3 regions of the Actinoplanes sp. NPDC051470 genome follow, and region 3 is predicted to be linked to each of the others. Evidence: riboswitches for the same ligand, from Rfam matches in the RefSeq annotation. Region 3 holds a riboswitch; each other region holds the start of a gene.
What was found. Region 3 has a riboswitch for cyclic di-AMP ahead of AB0M54_RS07910 (NlpC/P60 family protein). Riboswitches for the same ligand answer to the same signal wherever they lie in the genome.
Positions count from the first base shown of each region.

Region 1 (5,554 bases), on a different contig from region 3:
GGCGCCCGGGCCGAGCAGCGGCCGATCGGCTCCAAGGGGCTCACCGGACCGGGCTACGACGGCCACACGTTCTGGGACGCCGAGACCTTCGTGCTCCCGGCGCTGACCTACACCCAGCCGTCCGCCGCGGCCGACGTGCTGCGCTGGCGACACTCCACGCTGGACCTGGCCCGGGAGCGGGCACAGACGCTGGGCCTGCAGGGCGCGGCGTTCCCGTGGCGGACGATCCGCGGTCAGGAGTGCTCGGCGTACTGGCCGGCCGGCACCGCGGGCTTCCACATCGGGGCCGACATCGCCGACGCGGTGCGCCGCTACGTGCAGGCCACCGGCGACGACGACTTCGAGCGCGAGGTCGGCCTGGAGCTGCTGGTCGAGACCGCTCGGCTGTGGCGCTCGCTGGGCCACCACGACCGGCACGGCCGCTTCCACATCGACGGCGTGACCGGCCCGGACGAGTACACCGCCGTGGTGGACGACAACATCTACACCAACCTGATGGCGCAGCAGAACATGTTCTCGGCCGCCGAGGTGGCCAAGCGCCATCCCGAGGTGGCCCGCCGGCTCGGGGTCGACGACGAGGAGACGGCGTCCTGGCGGGACGCGGCGGCCGCCGTGCACATCCCGTACGACCGTGAGCTGGGCGTGCATCAGCAGTCGCAGGGCTTCACCCGGCTCCAGGAGTGGGACTTCGAGAACACCGCGCCCGAGGCGTACCCGCTGCTGCTGAACTACCCGTACTTCGACCTGTACCGCAAGCAGGTGGTCAAGCAGGCCGACCTGGTGATGGCGATGTACGTGCGCGGCGACGCGTTCACGCCGGAGGAGAAGGCGCGCAACTTCGCCTACTACGACGCGCGTACGGTCCGGGACTCGTCGCTGTCCGCCTGCATCCAGGCGGTGATGGCGGCCGAGGTGGGCTTCCTCGAGCTGGCCCACGACTATCTGGGCGAGGCCGCCCTGATGGACCTGCACGACCTGCACCAGAACGCGCGGGACGGCGTGCACGTGGCGTCGCTGGCCGGGTCCTGGATCGCGCTCGTGGCCGGCCTGGGCGGCATGCGTGACTTCAACGGTCAGCTGTCCTTCGCGCCGCGGCTGCCCAGCCGGATCACCAAGCTGGAGTTCTCGCTGCTCTGGCGGGGGCTGCGGCTGCGGGTCAACGTGACCGCCGACGAGGTGACCTACTCGCTGCGCAACGGGCAGGGCTCGTCCCGCCTCCAGCTCGTGCACCACGGCAAGGAGATCGAGGTGGTGCAGGGCAAGTCGATGACCGTGCCGATCCCGCCCGGGACACCGACCGGCCCGCCGCCGCAGCAGCCCGCCGGCCGTGCCCCGGTCCGGCGCGCGACCAGCGGCCACTGACGAAAAACCCCTGCTCTCCGGTTTCGGAGGGCAGGGGTTTTTTCTTCGTCACACCTAGAGCATCGACACGTGCACGTGGTCCTCGTGCGTGCTGACGCCGTGGTAGTTGCCCCAGCCGCGGGTCGGGAACCAGATCTGTTTGTTCCAGATCACATAGAGGATGCCGAGCCGGTCGGCGTTACGGACCAGGAACGCCATCAGGTCGTTGCCGTACTTCTTGGTGTCGGCGTTGTGGTATTTCGCGAAGCCCGACTTCTGCAGCGACCAGTCGCAGGCCCGGCCCTTGGGGTGTTCGAACGGGCCGCCGTTGCGGTGGCAGCCGACGAACCGGTCGAACCCGGCCTTCTTGACCTGCTGGTACATGTGCAGGGTGCGGGCGGTGATGCAGCCGCTGGTGGTCGGGTCCTTGACGTTGCAGCTCTGCGGGCCGAAGTCGCCGTTCTTGTCTCGCGGCGCAGGCTCGGCGACCTTGGACGTCGCGTCGACGAAGCCGTCGGTCAGCGAGCCGCCGACCAGGGCCAGCGCCTTGTCCGCCGCGTCCTTCTGCTTCTGCATCAGCACCATGTTGGCCTTCTGCTCCTTGACCTCCTGGTCGAGGCGGGCCTTGTTGCGGGCGACCTCGTCGATCGCCTCGTTCAGCTCGTGCAGCTTGTTGTCGTTCAGCGCGCTGAGCTCCTCGAGCGAGATCGCCCGGTCGAGGAAGCCGCCGGCGCCGGGGCTGTCGAGCAGGAAGCTGGCCGTGGACAGGCCGCCGTTGCGGTACTGCTGCCCGGCGATCCGGCCGACCTGGGGTAGCAGGAGATCGCGCTTGGCCTCCGCCTGCTTCACCTGCACCGAGAGGTTGAGCTGGGTCTTCGTCGACTTCTGCACCGCGGTCTTGGCGGCCAGGTAACGACGACCGGTGGAGTCGAGCACATCCTCCAGGAGCGCGTCCTGCTTGCCCTCCTCGGGCGCCTCGGCGGAACCGCTCTTCGTGGAGTTCTTGCCGTCACCCGGCTCGGCGCTCGCCGGTGACGCGGGTGCGAACACCGAAACGGTTACAGCGACGAGCGGTGCCAGGGCGAGGACCAGCCACCGGCGTGGGCTTGCCGTCATGCACAATCCTTCCGTGTAACCACCGGCCGAGTTAGCTGACGGGTTCGGGAGGGAAGCGCTCCCTACCGCGAGGTTCCGCGGATTCACCCCGGAGGAACATGGTTCCCCGGCTCGCCTTTCGGGCGATTAGGTGGTGGCCTGCCGGCACTTTGGGGGTAGTGCCTCCTGGCAGTGACCGGCGGCCAGCTTACCTGACGAAACGCCCGTCTTCAGCCCGCTGAACCGGTCAAAAGGCGTTATTGAGCAACGACTTTAGGTGACATTACCTGGTGACCTCACATCAATGTGAGTCGTCGCATTCTCACCGTAGTCGAAATAACTGATAGCACATGCCTAGTGGCTCTCAGTGCGAAGGTGGCGAATATCGGATTCGTAGGTATCGTTCCTGTCGGTCAGCGTTATCAAACGGTGATCGCCGCTCAATCGCCACACGGCGAGCCGGGGACCCAAATCCCAGGTAGTGGGGTGTATCCGCACTCGTTGCGGTAGGGAGCGCTTCCCTCCCGAACCCGTCAGCTAACCCGGTCGGCGGCCGACGGAAGGAACGGCATGAGGCAGAACTCTGTCCGGAAGCGACTGGCGTGCGCCCTCGCCATCGCAGTCGCGTTCGGCGGGCTCGCGGCCACCACCGTGGCGGGCCCGGCCCTGGCCGCGCCCCGGCCCCTGGCCGCACCGGGCGACAACGGCGACGACGGCGAAGGCGGCTCCAAGTCGCTGATCCAGCAGGTCGAGGCCGCGTCCAAGGGCTACGTGGACGCCAAGGAGGCGCTGGACACCTCCAAGGTCCGGCAGGCCAAGCTGGTCACCCGGATCAAGGAACTGGACAAAGAACTCGGTCCGCGGCAGGCCGAGCTCGACGAGATCGCCCGGCAGAGCTACCGCACCGGGCGGCTCGGGACGATGGGCGCGCTGATCAACGCGTCGGCCGGCGACTCGACCGGGATGCTCGACCGCGTGCAGATCCTGGAGACCGTCGCGGTCAAGCAGGACGCCGCGCTGCGGAACCTCAAGGACGCCCGGGACGAGCAGCTCCGGGCCAAGGCCGCGGTCGACGCCGAGATTGCCGACCAGCAGAAGCAGCTCACCGTGATGGCCAAGCGCAAGGCGCAGGCCGAGGGCGTGCTGAAGGCGGCCGGTCAGGGTCAGGACGCCGGGTCACCGGGTGGCGGCGGCAGCAGCGCCAAGGCCAGCCCGGGCGGCAACCTGAACGGCGGCTGCACGGTCAACGACCCGACCAGTGGCGGCTGCATCACGCCGCGCCTGCTGCACGCCATGAAGGAGGCGCAGGCTGACGGGTTCAACCACTACGTGCACTGCTTCCGCGAGCAGAACAGCGGCGAGCATCCGCTGGGCCGCGCCTGCGACTTCGCCGCCGACAAGGGTGGCTTCGGCGGCGACGCCACCGGCAGTAGCAAGACGTACGGCAACAACCTGGCGAACTACTTCATCAGCAACGCGAAGACGCTGGGTGTGCTCTACGTCATCTGGTTCCGGCGGATCTGGCTGCCCAGCAGCGGGTGGAAGTCGTACTCCGGTGCGGGCGGCGACCCGTCCACCGACCACACCAACCACGTGCATCTGTCGGTGAAGTAAGCCGGACGGGACACCAGGGGAGTACGCGACCTACTTGCTCATGAAGGTCGCGTACTCCTTCAGCACGTCCTCGGTCGGGCCGTCGGCCCGGATCACACCCGACTCCAGCCAGATGCTCCGCTCACAGGTGTCGCGGATGGTCGAGTCGCTGTGCGAGACCAGGAACACCGTGCCGGCGTCCGCGCGCAGGTCGCGGATGCGCTGCTCACTGCGCCGGCGGAACCGCGCGTCACCGGTGGCCAGCGCCTCGTCGATCAGCAGCACGTCGTGCTTCTTGGCCGCCGAGATCGAGAACCGCAGCCGGGCCGCCATGCCGGAGGAGTAGGTCCGCATCGGCATGGTGCTGAACTCGCCGCGCTCGTTGATGCCGGAGAAGTCGACGATCTCCTTCACCTTGGCCTTCGCGTCGGCCGGGGACATGCCCATGGCCAGGCAGCCGAGCATCACGTTGCGCTCGCCGGACAGGTCGTTCATCAGCACGGCGTTCACGCCCAGCAGCGAGGGCTGCCCGGCGGCGTAGACCGCGCCGCGCTCGGCCGGCATCAGCCCGGCGATCGCCCGCAGCAGCGTCGACTTGCCGGAGCCGTTGCTGCCGACCAGCCCGATCGCCTCGCCCTTGTAGGCCACGAAGCTGATGCCCTTGATCGCGTGCACCTCGCGGATGTTCGCCATCTTGGTCCGCGTCACCAGCCGCTTGAGGCTGGCGATCGGCGAGCCGGTGCCGGAGGCCGGCGAACCGTGCACCTTGTAGACCACGTGCGCGTCGTCGACGACGACGGTCGGTACGCGTTCCTCGGTCGGGTCAGCCACGCCCGTAGCCCTTCTCTCCGCGCCAGAAGTAGACGATGCCGACACTGAACATGAGCGCCGCCCAGACCCCGGCCTCGATCCAGAGCTGGGACACCGGGCTGGCGAGCTTCACGTTCTCCATCAGCGAGTGCCGCATCAGCTCGATGTAGACCAGCATCGGGTTGGCCTCGATCAGCCAGAGCTTCCACCCGTGCAGGTGGTCGGTGAACCGCTGGACCGGGTAGAGCACCGCCGAGCCGTACATCCAGACCCGGATGAAGAACGGGACCAACTGGCGGATGTCGGTCAGCTTGGAGCCGAGCCGGGCGCCGAAGAGGGCCAGCCCGCAGTTGAACGTGGCCAGGCAGGCCAGGATCAGCGGGACCAGCAACCACTCCACCGTGAGAGGCTCGCCGGTGGCCAGCACGATGATGAACAGCACGGTCATCGAGGCGGTCATGTTGCGCAGCTCGATCAGCAGGATCGAGATCGGCAGCGCGGCCCGGGGGAAGTGCAGCGCCCGGATCAGGCCCAGGTTGCCGTGGATCGAGCTGATGCCCGCCTGGGTGACCGTCTGCGTGAAGCCGAAGAGGAAGACCCCGGTGCAGAGGTACGCGATGAAGTTGCTGACATCGCCGCCCTTGGTGTTGAGCAGCACGCCGAAGATCAGGTAGTACACCGCGGCGTTCAGGATCGGCGTCATGACCTGCCACAA
Region 1 covers NZ_JBFBAA010000005.1:36,457-42,010, reverse strand. The annotation lists gene AB0M54_RS11280 (glycoside hydrolase family 65 protein) at 1-1,362, shown strand, start outside; gene AB0M54_RS11275 (hypothetical protein) at 1,417-2,457, opposite strand; cyclic di-AMP (ydaO/yuaA leader) riboswitch at 2,461-2,600, opposite strand; cyclic di-AMP (ydaO/yuaA leader) riboswitch at 2,864-3,004, shown strand; gene AB0M54_RS11270 (hypothetical protein) at 3,007-4,050, shown strand; gene AB0M54_RS11265 (ABC transporter ATP-binding protein) at 4,081-4,860, opposite strand; gene AB0M54_RS11260 (ABC transporter permease) at 4,853-5,554, opposite strand, start outside.
Region 1: another riboswitch for cyclic di-AMP. It lies ahead of AB0M54_RS11275 (hypothetical protein); the one in region 3 lies ahead of AB0M54_RS07910 (NlpC/P60 family protein).

Region 2 (5,554 bases), on a different contig from region 3:
GGATCTCGGCCTGGTTGACGATGGCCATCGCGGTGAGCAGCAGCTCGGGGCGGATGCTCTGCGCCTGCCGGACGTAGATGCTGAGCGCGCCGACCGACGTCCGCCGCACGTCCAGCGGGATGGCCGCCACGGCGTGCACGTCCTCGTCGCGGGCGGAGTCGCCCAGCGCCGGCCAGCGCGGGTCGTTCGGCAGGTCCTGGGTGAGCACCAGGGTGCGGGTGCGGGCCGCCTCGAGGACGGGTCCTTCGCCGGTCTCGAACTGGCAGTCGTCGACCCCGCGGCCGTCGCTGCCCGACGCGGTCAGGCTCGGCCCCTCCCCCTCGGTGATCAGCGCGACCGAGCAGCGGACCGCGCCGGGGATCGTCCCGGCGGTGAAGACGGCGAGCCGCTCCAAGGCCCCGGCCACGTCGTCCGCGGAGAGCAGCCGCTCGGACAGCTCGTGCAGGAGCCCGGCCACCTCGACCGTGCTCGTCTGCGGCAGCGCCAGGCCCCCGGCGCCCGGCCGGACGACCTCGGAGGGGATGACGACGGCCGATCCGGGCCGGGCCACCTCGGCGGGGGCGGGATCGGCGGCGTCCCGCGGAGCGGGCAGGGACGGGCCGATGGCTGGGGCGTTGGGGTGGGCGGCGATGACGGGTTCCGTCTCGGTGTGGTGGACCGGGCCCGCGTTCGGGGCGCCGGCGCCCTGTCCCGGGTGGCGGGGACGGGCTGTGCGTCGGGTCTGATTGGGGGCGGAGGAAGCGGCCGCCGGCGGCGTGGACCGCTGACCGGCGCGCTCAGCGCTCCGTCGGGGTGCGGGCACGCGTCGGATCCTCCCACGTCCTGAGGTGGACACGAAAGTTTTGTGCCTCTACCGGGTGCCTTCAGCCCTTTCGGCTGGTGCGACCGTCTCTGCCGAGGTGCGGTTTTCCCGCGAAAGGTCCGAATTGTGCTCCCGATCGTCCGAATCCGCGAGAATGGCCGCGGCCTGGGCCTCCGGGTCGGCGCTGCCGGCGGCGCGCTCCTCGGGAAGCAGGTCGGCGGCGCGCTCTTCGGTACGAGGATCGTTCATGAAGATCGGGTACCCACAACCGGCCCAACATAATGCGCCGCCCCCGAGAACCTCGGAGGCGGCGCATAGGTGTCGGTGTGCATGTCGCCTCTCGGCGAGTGGCTCAACACGGCTCCAGCCGAACGGTATTCCGTGAAGGCAATGGGTGAGGCCCGGGGACACTGGACACACCGACATCTGTTCTCAACTGTCGGTCGCCCGCCCTGATTCCAGCAGGCATTGTGACCCAGGACACACGTCAGAAGTCCTGCGTGAGGCGATGCGGATCCACCTCACGGCCCGGGTGCCGGGCCAGGTACTCGGTCTCCAGTTCCGCCGTCCGCCGCAGGTGGTTGTCCAGGGCGGCGTCCGGCCCGTACCGCAGGGTGTCCAGCCGGGTCCGGTGCAGGCTGGCCAGTTCACGGATCAGGTCGTCGTCACCCAGTCCCGCCGGGTCGATGCCGATCTCGGAGATCTCCACAGGCTGGTCGCTCATACCGTTCAGCCTTGCCCGCGCGGGTCGCCCTGAAACCCGCGCGACTACCCTGACAGTCATGAAAGGGCTGCTGACCCCGGCGTGGATCCTCCGCCATGTGGTCGCGCTCGTTCTGATCGTGGCCTTCCTCCTGCTGGGCTGGTGGCAATACACCCGCGCCACCGGCGGAAACGCACTGAGCTGGGGGTACGCGTTCCAGTGGCCGGTCTTCGCCGGCTTCGTCGCGTTCCTGTGGTGGCGCGAGGTTCGGCTGGCCACGAAACCGGCGGCGGAGCCGGCGCCGGAACGGGAAAAGCTCCCAGATTCGGCTGTTACCGTCGGCCGCCCGGTCCGGGTCCCGTCCCGCCCGGCGCCCGACCCCGGCGCCGACGACCCGGAACTGGCGGCCTACAACGACTACCTCGCCTGGCTCAACGCCCATCCCGGCGCCCGCCCCGGCGACTACCCCGGACCCAGGAAGTAAGGAAAGCACCGTGCAGGGAGCTCTCACCCGTTACCGGATCATCGCCTACATCGTCGGCGTGGTCCTGATCGTGCTGGTCCTCGTGGGCATGCCGCTGAAGTACCTGGCCGACAACGACACGGTGGTCGCGGGCGTCGGCCCGGCGCACGGCTTCCTCTTCATCCTGTACGTGCTGGCCACCTTCGACCTCGGCCGCCGCGCCCAGTGGCCGCTCAGCCGCATGCTGCTGGTGATGCTGGCCGGCACCATCCCGTTCCTGTCCTTCTGGGCCGAGCGGAAAGTGACGCGCAATTGGATCAGCGTCAATCCCGAAAAGTCCGATTCCGCGTCCGGGGATCACGCGCTGAATTCCTAGAATTACGCCGCGCATTCATTGGCTTAAGGTTTTCTTGCCGAGCTTGCTTTTCGGAGATCCATCGATAAGTTAATGCGGTTGGTTCGGTCCGCAGCCACACCCTCCGGTGGCGCCGAGCCGGCGCTGCCGAGTCTGCACGGCGGCCTCGACGCGGTCACCCCCATCCGGCCGCGCCCGGGCCCATCGTGACGAACCGGGGAACCGAGTTCTCGGGGTGAATCCGCGCACCACCGCGGTAGGGCCTTCTTCCCGCCCGAACCCGTCAGCTAACCCGGTAGGCGGCACAGGCGGAAGAAAGGCCTCTCAGCGTTGTCACACGCCCGCACGAGGTTCCGGATCGCGGCCGTCGCCCTCATGGCGCTGGCGCTGACCGGGCCGGCCGTGACGGCCGCTCACGCGGAACCGTCCAAGACCGAGATCACCAAGAAGATCGCCAAGGCATCGGACGATCTCGAGGATGTCGTCGAGTCGTACAACGGCATGAAGATCGATCTCAACAAGACCAAGGCCGATCAGGTCGCGCTGACGAAGTCGCTGGGCCCGGCCAAGGAGGCCCTCAAGGTCGCCCAGGCCGAGATGGGCCAGATCGCCAACAAGGCTTACCAGCAGGGTGACATCGGCGCCATGAACGTGATGCTCGAGGGATCGGGCACCCTGATGGACCGGATCGGCATGCTCGACCAGCTGACCCGCGATCGCCAGCGCAAGATCGACAACTACACGGCGACCACGCAGAACTACGACACGCGTCAGGCCGCCCTGAAGACCGCGCAGAACAAGCAGAACGCGCAGCTGAACGAGTTGGCCAAGCGCAAGAAGAAGATCGAGAACGACATCAAGAAGCTGTACGCGATGCGGACGGCGGCGTACGGCACGCCGACCAAGTCGGGCAGCAAGTACAGCGGCCCGATCCCGCAGATCGCCGGCTCCGCGGGCAAGGCGGTGTCCTTCGCGTACAACGCCATCGGCGTGATGTACAAGTTCGGCGCCGACGGCCCGAACGGCTACGACTGCTCGGGGCTGACCTCGGCGGCCTGGCGTGCGGCGGGCAAGAGCCTGCCCCACAAGGCCTCCGCCCAGATCAGCGCCACCACCCCGATCAGCAAGGGTGACCTGAAGGCGGGCGACCTCATCTTCTTCCGCAACGGTGGCCATGTCGGCCTCTACGTCGGCGGCGGAATGATGATCGACGCTTACCGTACCGGCGAGCCGGTGACGAAGCGCTCGATGAACTCGATGACTCCGACCGGGTACGGCCGGGTCAAGTAACTCAGCACAGTGAAAGGGCCGGTTCCCCTCGCGGGGAACCGGCCCTCTTGTATGACCTGATCGGTCAGGCGGCCTGCAGGCCCTCGGCCCGGGCCAGCTCACGCAGCCGGCCGAGCGCCTGGATCTCGAGCTGACGGATCCGCTCGCGGGAGAGCGAGAACCGGGAGGCGACCTCGGTGAGCGAGTGCTCCCGGCCGTCCTCCAGGCCGTAGCGGGCCCGCATGATGCCGGCCGACCGGTCGTCGAGGTGGTTGAGCAGACCCTCGATGCGCGACCGCTCCAGGGCGGTCAGCACGATCTCTTCCGGCGACGGGGCGTCGCTGTCGGCCACCAGGTCGCCGAGGTTGGTGTCACCGTCGTCGCCGACCGGGGTGTCCAGGGACACCGTGTCCTGCGCCCAGCGGGTGAGCTCACCGACCCGCTCGACGGTCACGCCGAGCGCCTTGGCGATCTGGTCGGGCTCGGGGTCGGCGCCGAGCTCGCGGACGAGCTGGCGGGTGACGTTCCGCATCCGGTTGACGTCTTCGACCAGGTGCACGGGCAGGCGCACGGTGCGCTCCTGCTGAGCGATGGCCCGGCTGATGGCCTGACGGATCCACCACGTCGCGTACGTCGAGAACTTGTAGCCGCGCTCGTAGTCGAACTTCTCGACCGCGCGGACCAGGCCGGTGTTGCCCTCCTGGATCAGGTCGAGCATCGGCATGCCCGAGCGGACGTACCGCCGGGCGATCGACACGACCAGCCGCAGGTTGGCGCGGATGAACAGATCCTTGGCCCGCTGTCCCTCGGTGACCACGCGCTCCAGCTCTTCGCGGCTGGTGCCGCGGCGGGGCTGGCCCTCTTCCAGAAGGTGCTCGGCGTACAGGCCGGCCTCGATGGCCTTCGAGAGATCGACCTCCCGGGCGGCGTCGAGCAGCGGCGTCCTGGAGATCTCGTGCAGATAGACTCCAACGAGGTCGCGCTCCTCGGCGACCTCATCGGTCCGCATCACGGTGTTCTTCTCCACGTTGCCCACGGTCCCCTCATTGCCTTCGCTAACCCAGTTACGGGCGTTACCTGCGTCCATCTGGTTCCTCCCCGTAACGTCCGCAGTAAGGTGCGTTGCCGAACTGCCACCTGCACAACAGATGGCGCCCCGCAGTCATTCCGTTTGCCGTGCTGGCTGGTGAAACGGCCGGCGGCTGGTGAGTCGAAAGTGTCACGACAGTCTGAGCGCTGGCTGGGAGCCCGTTGCGTACTTACTGAAGAACGCCATCGGGGAGTCATTCGGAGCCGCACCCGGCGCTGGATGCGTGACAGCTCGCATACCCATTGCCCACGTCATCACACCATCGGCCCCTCGTCGGTCGCAGCGACGGGCATCACGACCTGCCCTGCGATGCTCGTCACTACCCTGTACGTCCTGGTTGCCAGCAGGGTTCATACGCAGGATCGGCCGGTTGCCACGTGGCTTGACGCAAACGCCGCCGCAAAGGCGTGACGGAACGGGACCACCGTCACAATGCGCCACGCTGCGCCGCAGTTCACTCGCCCGGAGGGGTGACTTCCGTACGGGTGACCATCCTTTCGGTAAACCACTGCCCCGTCGAGTCGATTCGATGGCATGACGTGACAGAGAACACAAGGAGAAGGGCTCTCTCATGGCACGGACGGCAGTGATCACCGGCGGCACCGGCGGGCTCGGGACGGCCGTGATTTCGACCTTCCTGGAAACCGGGTGGCGCGTGGTGGCCCCGGTGCGAGCCGGCTCACAGGAGCGATTGCCGGCCGGCGCCGAGGCGGTTGTGGCGGATCTCACGTCACAGGGTGACGTCGAGGCGGCGATCGCGGCCGCCGGACCGCACTTGTCGGCGGTGGTCAATCTGGTCGGCGGGTACGCCGGCGGCGGACGCGTCCACGAGACGGCGGTCGACGACTTCGAGGCGATGATCCGGACCAACG
Region 2 covers NZ_JBFBAA010000008.1:92,174-97,727, forward strand. The annotation lists gene AB0M54_RS16485 (ANTAR domain-containing protein) at 1-802, opposite strand, end outside; gene AB0M54_RS16490 (hypothetical protein) at 851-1,051, opposite strand; gene AB0M54_RS16495 (DUF6158 family protein) at 1,290-1,526, opposite strand; gene AB0M54_RS16500 (hypothetical protein) at 1,585-1,989, shown strand; gene AB0M54_RS16505 (DUF3817 domain-containing protein) at 2,000-2,344, shown strand; cyclic di-AMP (ydaO/yuaA leader) riboswitch at 2,512-2,640, shown strand; gene AB0M54_RS16510 (NlpC/P60 family protein) at 2,699-3,613, shown strand; gene AB0M54_RS16515 (sigma-70 family RNA polymerase sigma factor) at 3,678-4,679, opposite strand; gene AB0M54_RS16520 (SDR family NAD(P)-dependent oxidoreductase) at 5,254-5,554, shown strand, end outside.
Region 2: another riboswitch for cyclic di-AMP. It lies ahead of AB0M54_RS16510 (NlpC/P60 family protein); the one in region 3 lies ahead of AB0M54_RS07910 (NlpC/P60 family protein).

Region 3 (5,554 bases):
GCCTTGGCCACCACGTCGACCGGCGCGACCCGGGCGAAGGCCCAGTACGCCTCGGTCGACGGGATCTCGACCTGGCCGGCCGGGGCGCCGAGCACCTCGGGCACGTCGCGCAGTTCGGTGGCGACGTGACCGACCAGGTCGAGCAGGCTCCAGTCGCCGAGGGCGGGAACGTGCCAGCGGTCGACCGGGACCCGGCTGACCAGGTCCGCGAAGGAGACCGCGGCGGCGCGGTAGGCATGGCGGAAATTCATCCGCCCACAGTGCCAGAGATCAGGCGGTGGCGGCGGCCAGGGCGGCGTCGCGGCGGGCGGCCCGGCGCCAGCGGACCACGATCGTCGTGGTCAGGGTGAAGCCGATCAGCGCCGGGGCCAGCGACATCGGGTTGAGCGAGCCGGGGGCGGTGACGGCGGCGCCGATGACCGCGTACGACACCGCGGACGGGATCGACGCGAGCGTGGTGCCCAGCAGGTAGCGCTTGCGGCAGACGCTGGTGGTGCCGTACGCGTAGCCGATCAGGCCGAACGGCGCGAGCGGGAGGAACCGCACCAGCAGCACCGCGGCCAGCCCGCGGCGGTTGAGCCAGCCGTCCAGGCGCTTCATCCGGCCGTCGGCCTTGGCGCCGAGCGCGCCCCGGCCGGCCCAGCGCCCGGCGTAGTAGGTGGCGGCGGCGGCGATCACCGCGGCGGCGAGGGCGGCCGCGGCGCCGGTGGCCGCGCCGAGCAGCGCGCCGCTGGCCAGCGTGATGGCCGTGCGGGGCACCAGCACGGAGAGCAGCAGGCCGCCGATCACGGCCACGCCGACCGCGGCGACCGGGCCCAGCCCGGCGACCGAGGCGGCGATGTCACGCAGCGGCAGCACCGCGGCGGCCACGGCCAGGCCGGCCACGACCAGGCCCAGCGTGCCGAAGCGGACCAGCCGGCGCCGCCAGGTGACCGGGGCCGGAGCGCCCTCGGTAGCGGTTGCAGCCAGGGGAGAGGCAGCCTGAGGGTCCGCGGAGGTGATGGCCTTCGGGGCGATCAGGGTGTCAGTCATAAAGGCTTACCGCTCCTGGTGTCGTCGGGCTGTTTCGGCTGGTCAGACGCTTGCTGCGGTGAGTCGCTCGGACCTGAGCGCCTCGGCCCAGGCATCGTCGACGGGGGCAAGACTATCCGCGCCCGTCGCCCAACGCAGTAGCAGATCGGCTATCGCTGGGTTGCGGGCCAGCGCCGGGCCATGGCTGTAGGAGCCGAGGATCTTGCCGTGCCAGGCGCCCTCGGTCTGCCCGTCGTTGCCGATGCCGGCGGTCACGTGGGCCAGCGGCGAAACGTCCGGCCCCAGGTGGGTACGCCCGCCGTGGTTCTCGAAACCGGTCAGCGGCGGCAGCCCGAGCCGCGGGTCGATGTCGCCCCGGAGCTCGCCGACGGCCCGCGTCTCGCCCCGGTTCGACTCCAGGTCGAGCAGGCCCAGGCCGGCGAACTTGGCCCCCTTGGCGAAGAAAGAGTGCCCGAAGAGCTGATAACCGGCACAGATGGCCAGCACCGCCGCGCCCTGGCCGACCGCCCGGTGGATGCCGCCGTCGGCGATCAGCCGCTGGGCCGCCAGCGCCTGCGGGCCGTCTTCCCCGCCGCCGATCAGGTAGATGTCGGCGGTGGAGGGCATCGGCTGGTCGGAGCGGACCTCGTGGGTCTCGGCCGGGATGCCGCGCAGGGCCGCCCGGTGGGCCAGGATCAGCATGTTCCCGCGGTCGCCGTAGGTGGACAGCAGGTCGGGATAGATCCAGACGATCCGCAGAACACTTTCAGTTGACACGGTCCAGCTCCGCTCGGATGTCCTGGAAGGCGGTGTAGTTCGCGATCACTTCGAGCCGTCCGGGCGGAGATGCCTGGATCGCCTCGTCGAAGGTCTTTACGTGGCGGAAGGGCACACCGTTCACCGTGAGGCGGACCGCGAGGTCGTAGGCCCGGTCGCCGGTGATCAGCACGGGCCGGCCGTCACGGAGCGGTGCGAAGTCGACGTCGTAGAGCCAGGAGGTGTCCAGGCCGTCGGGGTCGCGGGCGTTGATGGAGAGCAGGGTCGGCGCCACATCGGCCATGTCGAAGGCCTCGAGCCAGCTCGCCGGGTTCTTGGCCAGCAGCAGCCGGATGTTGCGGCCGTCGCGGTCGACCTGGGCGTACCGGCCGGCCACCGAGGTGACCGAGGACAGCCGGGGCACGCCCTCGATCGCGCGGACGCCGAACTCGGCCGCGGTGGCCAGGGCGGCGGCGGCGTTGCCGAGGTTGACCCGGCCCGGCAGCTGGAGCTTGACCAGGTGCCAGTCGCCGTTCGGGTCGGTGACGCCCTCGTCCTCGACCACCCACTGGGCCCGCGGCCGGCGCAGCGGGCAGCCGACGCACCACCACTCGCCCTCGCGGCGCTCGATCGACGAGCCGCACTCGGGGCAGACCCAGGAGTCGTCGTGCCACCGCTGGCCGGCGCTGAACCACGTGACGTTGGGGCTGCCGACGGCCGACCAGACCACCATCGGGTCGTCGGCGTTGGCGATCACCCGGATGTCGGGGTGGTCGGCCAGCGCGGTCCGCCACAGCTGCGCCATCATCGCCACCTCCTTCGCCCGGTCGAGCTGGTCGCGGCTGAGGTTGAGCAGCGCGACCGCGCGCGGGGTGGTCTCGTCGATCACCCGGGCCAGGTAGTGCTCGTCGACCTCGAGCACCGCGAACGGCGTGGCACCGGCCTTGGCCAGGGCCGAGGTGTGCCCGCTGGGCATGTTGGCGCCGAACGAGTTGGTCGCCACCGGGCCGAGCACGCCCAGCGCGGCGGCGGTGAGCCGGGTGGTGGTGGTCTTGCCGTTGGTGCCGGAGACAAGCGCGATCGCCCGGCCGGTGGCCAGGTTCTTCAGCAGGTCAGGGTCGATCTTGAGACCGATCCAGCCGCCGATGACCGAGCCGTCGCCGCGTCCCGCGGCCCTGGAGATCGCAGCGGCGGTGCGCGAGACGGAGCTCGCCACCTTCGCGCGCATGGGCATCTTCCCGTCCGTCACGGTGGCGACAGTACCCGAACCGGACAGAGCGTCGATCCGGCCGCCCGGTGGCTGCCGGCGGGACGGTCATACCGGAAATCGCGGTCCTCAAGATCATTCGAAAGTTTGTTAATTGTGTGGCGAGACTCACCCGTTACCTTCGACGTTCGGTGATCACCGCACTGCGTACCGCAGTGGCATTTGTCTTGAGCGATGTCCAAACCGGACATCGGCGCACATGCCAATTACTCTCCGTGGCCAGTCACGATCTGCAACCGTACGGAAATTCGGTTATCAAGGTCTGGCTGCCGGCGACCGCCCGCAGTTCGTGGACACGCGGGTCAACGCCGAGCTCTGCCCCGGCCCGATTCCACGACCCGAGTTCGAGAACATCCACACAAGGCGACGAGGGGCAGAGACGGGGGACCCAATCGGGTCCTCGCGAAGGCACCGTCACTACCGGCGGTGACCTGAGGGCTCAGGCCGTACGACACGGTCTTGGGGTGAAGCCGCCACGGCGGCCGGGCACACCTTCCCGCCCGAACCCGACAGCTAACCTCGCAGGCGTGCCGGAGGGATCTCTCTACCGTGCAACAAAGCACCTCGAGCCGGCGCCGCACCCTCGGCACCGGCAGCATCGCCCTGTCCCTGGGTATCTGCCTCGGCGCCGGCCAGATCGTGGCCACGCAGCCGGCGGTCGCGGCCACCCCGGTCGTCACCGCCGCCGCGATGCGGCCGCTGGCCAAGGTCACCCAGAAGGCCAGCGCGAAATCGGTGAAGTACGGCGCCTCGATCCGGATCACGACGTTCGTGGCCAACCCGAGCACCGGCAAGAAGGTCACGAGCGGCATGGTGCGCCTGCAGGCGCTCCGCAGCGGCAAGTGGCAGACGTGGCAGACCCGGACCATCCTGAAGTCGGGCGCCTACACCTTCTCGTTCAAGCCCCTGGTCTCCGGCACCTACCGCACCGTCTTCCTCGGCGGCGGCGGAGTGCGCGCGGCGGTCAGCCGGAACAACTCGTCGGTGTCGGTGACGAACAAGGGCGCCATGGTCCTGGCGGAGGCCGCGAGGCACAAGGGAGCGCTGTACAAGTACGGCGCGGCGGGTCCCAAGCGCTTCGACTGCTCCGGCTTCACGCTGTACGTCTACAAGAAGACCACCGGTCGCAAGCTGCCCCACAAGGCCAACTCGCAGCAGAAGTACGGCAGGTCGGTCAGCAAGGGCAGCCGGCAGCCCGGCGATCTGATCATCTTCCGCTCCGGCTCCTACGGCTACCACGCCGCGGTGTACGCGGGCGCCAACAAGATCTGGGACTCGCCGCACTCCGGCGCCCGGGTCTCGAAGCGCAAGATGATCAGCGGCAACTACGTGGTCCGCCGCCTGGTCTGAGTTCAGGACCGCAGTAAGTAAGGCGTAACCACTTTCGCACCGGCGGGGTGCGACCCGGGGTTCCTGGGTCGCACCCCGCCGGCGTCTGTGCTTGCTCCACCACCCTCCCCGCATCTCCTCCACTCCGCTCCACATCCACGCCCGGCGCCGCTGATACCGCGGATCCGGGCAGTTTTTCGTGCCCACCTGGGCGGCATGTCGGAAAGCGGACGCCATGATCAGGCCTTCGCCCTCCACTGGCACTCCACCGCGTCTACCTGCGCTTTCGTCTGCGAATCCGGTTCATGGACGGCACGATTCCGGTTGCGGGTGGAGGGAAGTGGAGTAGAGTGGAGCGCAGTGGCAGGGGGGACCTGCCGGCCCGATTCGACACGGCGGACCGCGAACCGCCGGCAGGGCGTAGGGGGGTTGGCCGATGTTTCTCGGCACGCATACCCCACGCCTGGACGAGAAGGGCCGGTTGATCCTTCCGGCGAAGTTCCGGGACGAGCTGGCGGGAGGTGTCGTGATCACCAAGGGGCAGGAGCGTTGCCTGTACGTGTTCCCGATGCCGGAGTTCCAGCGCATCGCGGGGCAGCTGCGCGAGCAGCCGGTCACCCACAAGGCCGCCCGGGCCTACAGCCGGGTGTTCTTCGCCAGCGCACATGACGAGGTCCCCGACAAGCAGGGCCGGGTCACCATCCCGGCACACCTGCGGGAGTACGCGGGCCTCGACCGTGAGCTGGTCGTGATCGGGGCGAGCACGCGGGTGGAGATCTGGGACAAGCAGTCCTGGGAGGACTACCTCTCGTCGAGCGAGGACGACTTCGCCGACATCGAGGAGGGGGTGCTGCCCGGCGGACTGTGACGGCGTGACACGGACGAGATGGACAAGACGTCGCTGCCGCCCGTACTGCGAGATCTCCAGCCGCTTGAGTTCCTGGCGCCTCTTCCCCGGCGCCAGGCGCGACGCCCGCCGGCAGCGGGCACGAGCGGATGGGGATCTGGCGGTACGGATTCGACGTCCGGTCGGACCGGGTGACGCACGAAGCCTGGCGACTGGGGGTCGACGTGGGGGAGCAACGTGGCACGCATGTGCCGGTGCTGCTCGAGCGCTGTCTCGAGCTGCTCGCTCCCGCGCTGGGTCTGCCGGACGCCGTGCACGTCGACTTCACTCTGGGTCTCGGCGGT
Region 3 covers NZ_JBFBAA010000003.1:168,164-173,717, reverse strand. The annotation lists gene AB0M54_RS07930 (maleylpyruvate isomerase N-terminal domain-containing protein) at 1-251, opposite strand, end outside; gene AB0M54_RS07925 (VTT domain-containing protein) at 271-1,032, opposite strand; gene AB0M54_RS07920 (glutamine amidotransferase) at 1,075-1,788, opposite strand; gene AB0M54_RS07915 (MurT ligase domain-containing protein) at 1,778-3,001, opposite strand; cyclic di-AMP (ydaO/yuaA leader) riboswitch at 3,376-3,577, shown strand; gene AB0M54_RS07910 (NlpC/P60 family protein) at 3,584-4,384, shown strand; gene mraZ (division/cell wall cluster transcriptional repressor MraZ) at 4,800-5,231, shown strand; gene rsmH (16S rRNA (cytosine(1402)-N(4))-methyltransferase RsmH) at 5,423-5,554, shown strand, end outside.